Regions from separate parts of the Lysinibacillus sp. OF-1 genome, predicted to be linked through region 3. Evidence: predicted binding sites of a transcription regulator. Region 3 holds the regulator's gene; each other region holds the start of a gene.
What was found. The regulator CtsR, encoded in region 3, represses protease genes until heat stress. The targets are predictions, from matches to a motif close to ATGGTCAATAAAGGTCAAACA.
Positions count from the first base shown of each region.

Region 1 (3,599 bases), 900 kb from region 3:
ACAATCATGAACGGATAAAAATAAAACTCAACGGAAAAAGTCCAGTTGAGTTTCGAAGAGTTTCTTAAAAGTTCAAATTTTTGGGGTCAGTTCACTCAATCCCCTAGGAGTGACGCTGGCTCCACTCCAATCAACCATTCTGCAAAAATGTCTTTTCCTTATCTTTCATACGAGCCGTATTTGTATGATTAGAGAAAGGATAGCCTCTTATTGTCAATGTGGAGAAGTGATGAGTGACAACACCCTCCATAAAGAGTAATGAATACCTTCACTTTATTTGAAGATCTTTGCTAAACAGAAACATTTTTATGGATTGGAGTGGAAGGCTACTTGACTCCCGTGGGATAGCGAGACAGGCGAGCCCCTGCACGGAGGAAGCGACTCGGCGCTCGCCCACAGGAAAGCAAGTAGCCTGCAACGGAAATCCATTTTCACCTTTCACAAAAATGCTATGGATGGTTTTGTTTTTCAACACGATAAAATCCCTGCTATATTTTATAGGCAGGGATTTCGTTTGTAACGAAATTAATCGATACGGCATATTTGTAATGGACAATTTTCACAAGCAATTTCATTTTTTAAAAATTGTAAATCATGAATTGTAATAAAGCCTTTATCAAAGGTGATAATGTCGTGTTTTTTTAAATCATTCAACATACGATTAATCATTTCACGACTTGTTGCACACAAATTCGCAATTTCTGTATTTGTTAGCTGGAAATCAATAAAAATTGAGCCATTTTCTAAAGGTTTACCATACGTATTGGAAAGCCGAATGAGCGTTGAAAATAAAGCACCTTTTTTACCATTTAACACTAAATCACGCAAACGACTTTGATGCTTTAAGTTTTCTGTTTGCAACCACTTTATATATTCCACCATAACAGTAGGCTGATCTTCTAGTAAATGCTCCAATGATTTACGACTTAACACATACATCGTAGAAGGCTCTAATACCTTTGCAGTCATGGAATTATAGACTAGGTTACAAAATAATGACCCCTCTCCAATTATACTGTCAGGACCACAAATACGAATAGTTAATTCCTTGCCAGTTTCGGTTTCTTGGCTTATCGAAATCACACCAGATTGGATGTAATAAATTTCTTTTGCCCGTTCACCCTCTAGAAAAATTTTATTTCCTTTATTCACTTTGATAAAAACACCATGCTTTTGAAATAGATCCTTCATTTTTTCAAACATATTATCCATTAAAACCATATCTCCAACACATCGCTTTCTTTTTGTAATAAACGGCAATTATTACAAAAGGATAGTGGATTTTTCGATACTAAAACATAGAAACATATCATTATTATAACGTAAATTTCCATAATCCGTGAAAAAATTTTAGTGCGATTTCTTTGCGAAGCAATGTCGATTGATGTAAAATAAAGTTAGTCAAAAAAGGTCAAACTTTTTAAAAGAACAAGAATGGGTATAACAATGATAAGAAACATGATGGTAAAGGAGTGCTAGCTATGCAATTTCAACAAACAGATAACAAAAAACCACTAGAGCAATTTGGACGAAATTTGATTGAAGAAGTTAAAAACGGCAAAATGGACCCAGTTATCGGGCGTGATGAGGAAATTCGAAATGTCATTCGTATTTTAACACGCAAAACGAAAAATAATCCTGTATTAATTGGTGAACCAGGAGTTGGTAAAACAGCGATTGTTGAGGGTTTAGCACAGCGTATTGTGAAAGGCGATGTGCCAGAGGGCTTGAAAGAATGTGTGTTATATGAGCTAGATATGAGTGCTTTAATCGCAGGGGCAAGCTATCGTGGCCAATTTGAAGAGCGCTTAAAAGGTGTGTTAAAAGAGGTGAAAGATTCAGAAGGACAAATCATTTTATTTATTGATGAAATTCATACCATCGTCGGCGCAGGCAAAACAGACGGTGCTATGGATGCAGGGAATATGCTCAAGCCTATGCTTGCACGCGGTGAACTACATTGTATTGGTGCTACAACACTAGATGAGTATCGTATGTACATTGAAAAAGATCCTGCTTTAGAGCGACGATTCCAGCAAGTTCTTGTACGTGAGCCTTCGATTGAGGATACGGTTTCCATTTTACGGGGCTTAAAAGAACGCTTTGAATTACATCATGCAGTACGAATTCATGACAGAGCAATTGTTGCGGCAGCAGAACTGTCCAACCGATATATTACAGAGCGATTTTTACCTGATAAGGCAATTGATTTAATTGATGAGGCTTGTGCGATGATTCGTACAGAAATTGATTCGATGCCACAGGAATTAGACGCAGTGACACGTCGCATTATGCAGCTTGAGATTGAAGAACAGGCATTACGTAAGGAAAAGGACGAAGCAAGTAAAAAACGTCTAGAGCAATTGCGTGAGGAATTAACAAAATTAAAAGAATCCTCAGAGGGCATGCGCCAACAATGGGAAGCAGAAAAAGAAATGTTACACGACATTCAGAAAAAACGGGAAACATTAGATAAATACCGTCGTGATTTAGATGAAGCAGAAAGTAAATATGATTTAAATAAAGCTGCGGAATTACGCCATGGCAAAATCCCAACATTAGAAAAGGAAATTCAGGAACTCGAAAAACAGTTAGAAAATGGGGCAGAATCCCGCATTTTACGTGAAGAAGTAACGGCAGATGAAATTGCTGCGATCGTTTCCCGCTGGACAGGAATTCCTGTAACAAAATTAGTAGAAGGAGAGCGTGAAAAACTTCTACGATTAAAGGATACATTACATGAAAGAGTAGTCGGTCAAGACACAGCAGTACAATTAGTAACAGAAGCTGTATGGCGTGCACGTGCAGGTATTAAAGATCCACATCGTCCGATTGGGAGCTTTTTATTCTTAGGTCCAACAGGTGTTGGTAAAACTGAGCTTGCTAAGGCACTTGCTGCGCAGTTATTTGATGCAGAAGATCACTTTATTCGAATTGATATGAGTGAATACATGGAGAAACATAGTGTGTCTCGTCTCGTTGGTGCTCCTCCAGGCTATGTAGGTTATGAGGAGGGCGGACAATTAACAGAGGCTGTACGCCGAAATCCATATTCCGTGGTCCTCCTAGATGAAATTGAAAAAGCACATCCAGATGTGGCGAATATTTTATTACAAATTTTAGATGATGGCCGCATTACAGATAGTCAGGGACGTATGGTGAATTTTACAAATACAGTGGTCATTCTAACATCCAATATTGGCTCTAGTTATTTAATGGAGGCAAAAGAAGGCGATAATGCTGTTGAAGACTTAGTGATGACGGCCCTACGCCAACATTTTAAACCAGAATTATTAAACCGTATGGATGACATTATCTTTTTCCATGCTTTATCTACAAAGCATTTTACTGCGATTGCTTGGAAGTACGTGGAGCAACTGATTAAACGTGTGGCAGAACAGGAAATTACTTTATCTGTCGAGCAAGAGGTTATTGACTGGGTAGTACAGCAAGGAGCGGATGCTCAGTTTGGAGCGAGACCATTAAAACGCTTTGTACAACGACATATCGAAACAGCAGTAGCTAGAGAACTGCTTCGTGGTGAGGTTTTACCAGGAGAAACTTTGCATGTGAAAATGCGTGATGGTCAATGTGTTGTG
Region 1 is NZ_CP102798.1:759,392-762,990, forward strand. Features, by position in the region: gene NV349_RS03500 (IS3 family transposase) at 1-68, shown strand, start outside; gene NV349_RS03505 (Crp/Fnr family transcriptional regulator) at 526-1,212, opposite strand; gene NV349_RS03510 (ATP-dependent Clp protease ATP-binding subunit) at 1,482-3,599, shown strand, end outside.
Region 1: a site for CtsR is predicted at 1,398-1,418, ahead of NV349_RS03510 (ATP-dependent Clp protease ATP-binding subunit). Genes of this name have one in related genera too.

Region 2 (3,599 bases), 720 kb from region 3:
GACTATATACGATTATGAAAAAATTGTATCCGTACAATGTAGAATTGCTTGTTCGTAAGAAGATGCGACTGAAAAAAAATAACGTGTATATTTGCCGTGTAAGAGAAGGTGCGCGCGAGCTGCTAATTGATTTAGAAATCATCTCAGACGACTTTCAATTTAACCATACAATCTCAAGAAAGCTCATCAAAAAGAGTGGTCAAAAAAGAGCTTATTTAAGAGGAGCATTTTTAGCAGGAGGTTCTGTCAACAATCCAGAAACATCAGCCTACCATTTAGAGATTTATTCTTTGTATAAAGAGCATGGTGAGGCATTGATGGATTTGATGAATGAATTTGAACTTAATGCCAAAACAATTGAACGAAAAAAAGGTTTTGTCACCTATTTAAAGGAAGCAGAGAAAATTTCAGATTTCCTTAATATTGTTGGCGCACATCAGGCCATGATGAAGTTTGAGGATGTGCGCATATTGCGAGATATGCGAAATAGCGTCAACCGTATTGTGAACTGTGAAACAGCCAACTTAAACAAAACTATTGGTGCAGCATTACGACAGGTAGAGAATATTCGATTTATTGAAAATTCAATTGGTCTGGATCAGCTACCAGAAAAGCTACGTGAAATAGCACGTCTACGGGTAGAATATCAGGATGTGACATTAAAAGAGCTTGGTGAAATGGTATCAAGTGGAACGGTTAGTAAATCAGGTGTTAACCATCGATTGAGAAAAATTGATGAGATTGCTGATGCATTAAGACGTGGTGAAAAAATAGGTGGTTAAGTTTTCATACTTTTCAGGTATGAATGTCATGCGTAATCGCTTATTGTTCTTTTGCTAGTAAGTGAGGTAAGATAAAACTAATAGATGAACGGTAGTGAAGGGGAGTTTTGAGTATGATTGAGAGAAGAGTCCAGGTCAAATTAAAATTAGGACTACAAGCTAGACAAGCAGCACTATTTGTACAGGAAGCAAATCGTTTTAGTGCGGATATCTTTCTGGAAAAAGACGAGAAAAAAGTAAATGCCAAATCCATTATGGGTGTCATGAGCTTAGCAGTCGCTAAAGGCACTGAAGTTACTTTAAGTAGTGACGGCAGCGATGCGGAGCAAGCGGTTACAGCATTGGCTACAATTATCGAAAATGAAGACTAACATTCATTGAACACAAAAGGCATCACAGAGCAAATCTGTGATGCCTTCATAGTGTTGAAAAACAAAACCATCCATAGCGTTTTTGTGAAAGGTGAAAATGGATTTCTATTGCAGGCTACTTGCTTTCCTGTGGGCGAGCGCCGAGCAGCTTCCTCCGCTACCGCTCCGTTTAGAGGCTCGCCTGTCTCGCTATCCCACGGGAGTCAAGTAGCCTTCCACCCCAATCCATAAAAATGTTTCTTTTTAGAAAGGTTTTCAAATAAAGTGAAGGTATTCACTACGCTTTATGGAGAAGTGTTGTCATCCATCACTTCTCCGCATTGAAAATAAGAGCCTATCCTCTTTCTAATAATATAAATAAAGGGCTATTTTGTTCAGGAAAAGACACTTTTGCAGAATGGTTGATGGGAGTGGAGCCAGCGTCACTCCTAGGGGATTAGCGTCCTAGAGGAGCCCCTGGAGCGAATGCAGTGAGTGAAGCGCGCCCCCTGGAAAGGACGCTGGCGGAACGGAAATCAACCCCTCCCCTTTCAAAATGGCTGTTTCTGCCGTTGACATCACCTTTTCTCAACAACACGAAAGGCATCACAGAGCGAGTCTGTGATGCCTTCTCATTTTTATTTATTATCGCTACGGTGCATAATGTGATCGATTAAACCATATTCTTTAGCACGTTCAGCAGTCATGAAATTATCACGATCTGTGTCTCTAGCAATGACTTCAAGTGGTTGGCCTGTGCGTTCAGATAAAATGCCATTTAATTTTTCACGTAAGAATAAAATACGTTTAGCAGCAATTTCAATTTCTGTCGCTTGACCTTGTGCGCCACCTAGTGGTTGGTGAATCATTACTTCTGCATTTGGTAATGCAAAACGTTTACCAGGCTCACCAGCAGCTAGTAAGAAAGCACCCATTGATGCAGCCATACCAATACAAATTGTTTGAACTTGTGGTTTAATGATTTGCATTGTGTCATAAATAGCCATACCAGCCGTAATTGATCCACCTGGTGAATTAATGTAAAGAGAGATATCTTTATCTGGATCTTCCGCTTGTAGGAAAAGAAGTTGTGCAACAATGGAGTTAGCCACATTGTCATCAATAGCGCTTCCTAAAAGAATAATACGGTCTTTAAGTAGACGTGAATAAATGTCATATGCACGTTCACCGCGACTTGTTTGTTCAATAACTGTAGGAATTAAATTCATGTTAAATCCTCCTTAAAAAACTAAATTCGAATACCTTTGCTGAAAATTTCCATTGTTATTTCAGCTGTATCCTTATCATACACATTATAGTCAGGGAAGGTCAAATATTAACCCTGCTAAAGTGAAATAAAAAAAATAAAATGTTTTTGCATTCTATGGTTGAATTATATGTGATAGGCTTGTATAATAATTGAGGTTATAAGTTTAAAGTACAGTACACTATTTTGCAGGTATGCTTCAAAAAATGAGGGTTATCTACATCATGCTTTTCGTAAGCCTAGAGTGAGTACTTTTTTTTTGTGCCTTTGCCCTCGTGGTGTAATGGATAACACGTAAGATTCCGGTTCTTGCACTGGGGGTTCGATTCCCTCCGAGGGCGCCATTTTACTGAATATAGATAGACTTGTTATAGCTCATCTCCTAATAAGTAGTTTAGCAGCCTGCTTAGCGGAGATCGAGAGGGAGATATAGGTGCAATACTGTCCTAGTTGGCATTATTCCCCTATTTATTCCTTTCAAACCTTCAAAAAAGCAATAACTCCAAATTATTTTTTAGTGGACATACTGTACGTGAAGACTAGAAATAGTCGAAAAAAAGAATCCTATCTGAGGGGATTCTTTTTTTTTGCCTAAATTTATCGAAATTTGGTGTGGATTGTAGTGTATATATATTAATTTTAGATTAGATTTCTTGTTATTTATACATGTTTCTTCTAATTATATAAGTTTATTATAAATTAATATGAAAAAATATTTAGTTTTATGCGAAAAGTTGTTGTCTAAATACTATAATATTAATATAATTGACCTAATAGTCTAACATTTCCGAATTGCGAAAAATAATACGCATTTCGGAAAATTATCGAAATAGGGGGAAATACAATGAAGAAAACAGGTTGGATGCTACTGATGATGGTTGCAGCATTAACATTAGCACTTGCAGGATGTGGTACAAAGGATGGTGCATCTTCAGGAAGCTCATCTTCAGAAGATGGTAAGAAAATATATAAAGTTGGTACAGAGGCAACTTTCGCACCATTTGAATCTGTTGACGATTCAGGGAAAATTGTGGGGATTGATGTCGATGTTTTAAAAGCTATTGCTGATGAAATGGACTTTGAAGTTGACTGGAATAACATTGGTTGGGAGCCAGTTTTCCAAACAATTAAAAACGGTGAAACAGATATTGGTGCTTCAGGAATCACAATTACTGAAGAGCGTAAAGAATCATTTGATTT
Region 2 is NZ_CP102798.1:3,851,771-3,855,369, reverse strand. Features, by position in the region: gene whiA (DNA-binding protein WhiA) at 1-782, shown strand, start outside; gene NV349_RS18855 (HPr family phosphocarrier protein) at 896-1,153, shown strand; gene clpP (ATP-dependent Clp endopeptidase proteolytic subunit ClpP) at 1,771-2,361, opposite strand; tRNA gene NV349_RS18845 (tRNA-Arg) at 2,669-2,743, shown strand; gene NV349_RS18840 (basic amino acid ABC transporter substrate-binding protein) at 3,244-3,599, shown strand, end outside.
Region 2: a site for CtsR is predicted at 2,448-2,468, ahead of clpP (ATP-dependent Clp endopeptidase proteolytic subunit ClpP). Genes of this name have one in related genera too.

Region 3 (3,599 bases):
AGCAGGGGGCAATGCCTCACCTGCATAGTGCTGTAAAAAACCTGGTTGCATACTAACAACACATTCATTTAAGGTTGTTGCTTGAATCCCATCAATTAACTGTAGATCTACTCCTAAACGAACATTAGATAGACAGGTAGCGGCTTCCTCACTTGTTAGAATTCTCGCATGTGTAAGGGTACCTAAAGCCCGATATACTCTATCTTCTAGAGCAAGCTCTGCCTTTTCCATCAACTTCCCTCTTGCGTGTCGCTCTTTTTGGATAATCTTTTCAGCGACACTTTGTATGTCTGCTAAAATGTCTTCTTCTGTCTTCCCAAGTGTAATTTGATTCGACACTTGATAAACATTTCCTAAATTTTCGCTGCCTTCTCCATATATACCTCTTACAGTCATTCCTAAGCGAGTCATGGCATTAATAATTTGATTCATTTGCCCGGTTAATGTCAGTGCGGGTAGATGCATCATGACCGATGCGCGAAGACCCGTGCCAATATTCGTCGGACAACTTGTTAAATAGCCAAAAGTATCTCGAAAGGCATACGGTAATACTTTCTCTAGGATACGATCAATTTTATTTGCTTGTTCATAGGCACTTTGAAGTTGAAAGCTTGCTGTCATACATTGAATGCGTAAATGATCCTCTTCATTCACCATAATGCTAACGGATTCATCTTCAGAAAGAAGTATGGAGCCTACTTGCTCTTTTTTAGCAAGCTGTGGACTAATCAAATGCTTTTCTACAAGAATTTGACGCTGTAGAGGCGTTAAATCCTTAATAGCAAAATAAGCATAATCATTTTGAAGCGTTGGGCTATCACTTAGTGCATGTGTAACTGCCTGTTCCACCTGCAGTGCCTCATTCTCTGAGAAAGCTAATGGAAATCGATAGCCATCTAAATTTCGAGCAAGGCGAATACGTGTACTAATGACAATATCTGAATAATCATCCTTGATATGCATCCACGTTGGGGTCGCACGCTCTAAAAATGAATCAATCATCATGACACATCACCACCTTCAAATTGTAGATGCTTCTCTAGCTCTTTAACTTCATCACGGAGCTTCGCCGCCTCCTCAAATTGTTCTTCTGCTACAGCGGCCTTCATACGCTTGCGGATATCCTCTATTTGCTTTTTAATGACATACACATTACTGCGAGCACCAGGCATTTTACCAATGTGTTGAGGGCCTGCCTGTATGCGATTAAAGAGCTTAGGCAAATGCTCACTAAAGGTGTCATAACAGCTCGGGCATCCAAATTTACCTTCTTTTAAAAATTGTTTATACGAAAATCCACATTGTGGGCATGTTTGCTGTTGTGGTTGAACTTGTTGTTTTTCCCCCACCTTTTGCCATGTAGGCGAGCCGAACCAGTTCGACAATAGCTGTTGAATAGACACTGGCTCTTGTTTAAACTCTGCATGAAATGGATGGAACTGTGAGGCGCAGACGTCACAATAATGGTGCTCCACCTTTTGCCCATTTTGAACTTGTGTTACTGTAACTGTCGCATTACGTTGTTTACAATGTTCGCATATCATTTCCATCACCTCACTATTTTTGCTGTTCATATTTGATTGTTGTCAGCATTGCTCGCAAGATCTTTGCTCGAATAGTATCTCTTAAAGGGAGATGTAAATCGATTGTGGAGCGATCAATTGCTGCTAACATTAATTTCGCTTCTCGTTTTGAAATTACCTGCTCATCGATGAGCCGATATACTAAATCTTCTGCCATCGTTTGAGATGCTCCACCTTCTATTTGTCTGAGAACATCGTCGATTAAATCAATCTGTGAATGCGCGCGGACACGTAAAATTCGTATGTACCCACCACCACCACGTTTGCTCTCAACAAGGTAACCTCGCTCGGCAGTAAATCTTGTATTAATTACATAATTTATTTGTGATGGCACACATTGAAATTTATCAGCAATCTCACTCCGTTTAATTTCAATATGCCCTTCTCCACCTAATTCAAGTACTTGCTTTAAGTAACCTTCTATGATGTCTGATATATTACGCATTTTAGGAATACACCTCGCTTGCTTCACTGACTTTGACTATCTTTGACTTTCTTTTAGTATATTATACAAAACGCTTCAAAAAAATTGCAATGATTTCGCCCATAGAAAAGTGAAAAGTCTTAAAATGCCTATTTTAGTACGAAAAACAGCACTTTTTCAGTTAAAACTGCGCGGGTTATAATTTGCTCATATACCTAATGTACCCTTATTAGTCATAGAAAAAACGCAAGCATATGCAACTAGCATATACTTGCGTCTATGAAAATTATACCCAACGACCAACAATTGGATAACGCCAAGGCTCATCAGACAATGCTTTTACGATACCGATAATTGGTACAACAAATAACATGATGCCGAAAATGATTAAAAACGGTAACCCAATAAGAACAAAACTTAAAACAACTGAGATAGCGATTAAAATACCCATAACAATTTGGAAGAGCAATGCTTGAATAGAAATCGCCTTCACTTCCTCATCCGAACTAATTAAGAAGAAAATAATAGGTACTAACCATGGCGCAAAAAATGCACTTGCGTGTATGATTACTTTAGACCATTTAGTCTCCATATATATCAACCCTTTCTTTGTACTTTGTCTATGTTTTATGTACTACTATTTACGGAACTATACCCGTAATAGTTTCACATTAAATAAGATTTATTAAATTTTTTTTGGAAGGCTGTGATGAGAGATGGAATTTAACAACACATTAGCAAACGAATATGAAAAGGGTATTCGTCGTACATTGCCAAGCTATGATGCCATGCTACGTTTAATACAAACCTTTTATCATTCCACACTCCCAGATAAAGCTGATATGTTAATTGTGGGTGCAGGAAGCGGCAATGAAATTTTACAGCTTGCAGATGGAAGGCCCGACTGGTCATTCACAGGTATTGATCCATCAGAGTCCATGCTCAGCATAGCAAAGGAACGTCTACACACTCTACCCAATACGCTGTCTTTCCACCAAGGAACAATACTAGGTACTCAATTACCCTCCATAAAATACGATGCAGCAAGTTGTGTTCTCGTTCTGCATTTTATTCTGGGTTATGAAGAAAAGCTATCTACATTAGAAGAAATCGCAAGACATTTAAAGCCTGGAGCACCGTTTGTCCTTGTCTCGAAATATGGTCAGCCCGGCTCTTTAGAAACTGAACTACAATTTGATTTATGGCGTTCCTATTGGCTACAACATACAAAGCTTTCTGCATCTGATGTAGCAGAGATGGAAAAATCCATTCGCTCCCTTTCGTTTATGCGTGAAGAGGATATTTTAACACTGCTACAAAAGGCGGGCTTTACAAAACCTTCTAGATTTTTTGCCACTACTTTATTTGCTGGTTGGGTATGCTTTAAAGAGGGGCACTAAATAAATATTTTGTAGTAAATAATTTGAGGTGAAAACCGTGATAAGCACCATTGGTATTACAAAACAACAACAATTACTAAAAGATTTTCCATTGGAAGTTATACATCAGCAAGAATTTGAATGGTATTGGGTTGATTTTAATTGCCCTACAGCCGAAGAAGAATCATTATTAGATACATTTTTCCATTTCCA
Region 3 is NZ_CP102798.1:4,569,962-4,573,560, forward strand. Features, by position in the region: gene NV349_RS22480 (protein-arginine kinase McsB) at 1-1,005, opposite strand, end outside; gene NV349_RS22485 (UvrB/UvrC motif-containing protein) at 1,002-1,544, opposite strand; gene NV349_RS22490 (CtsR family transcriptional regulator) at 1,558-2,028, opposite strand; gene NV349_RS22495 (DUF4870 domain-containing protein) at 2,294-2,599, opposite strand; gene NV349_RS22500 (class I SAM-dependent methyltransferase) at 2,724-3,407, shown strand; gene corA (magnesium/cobalt transporter CorA) at 3,445-3,599, shown strand, end outside.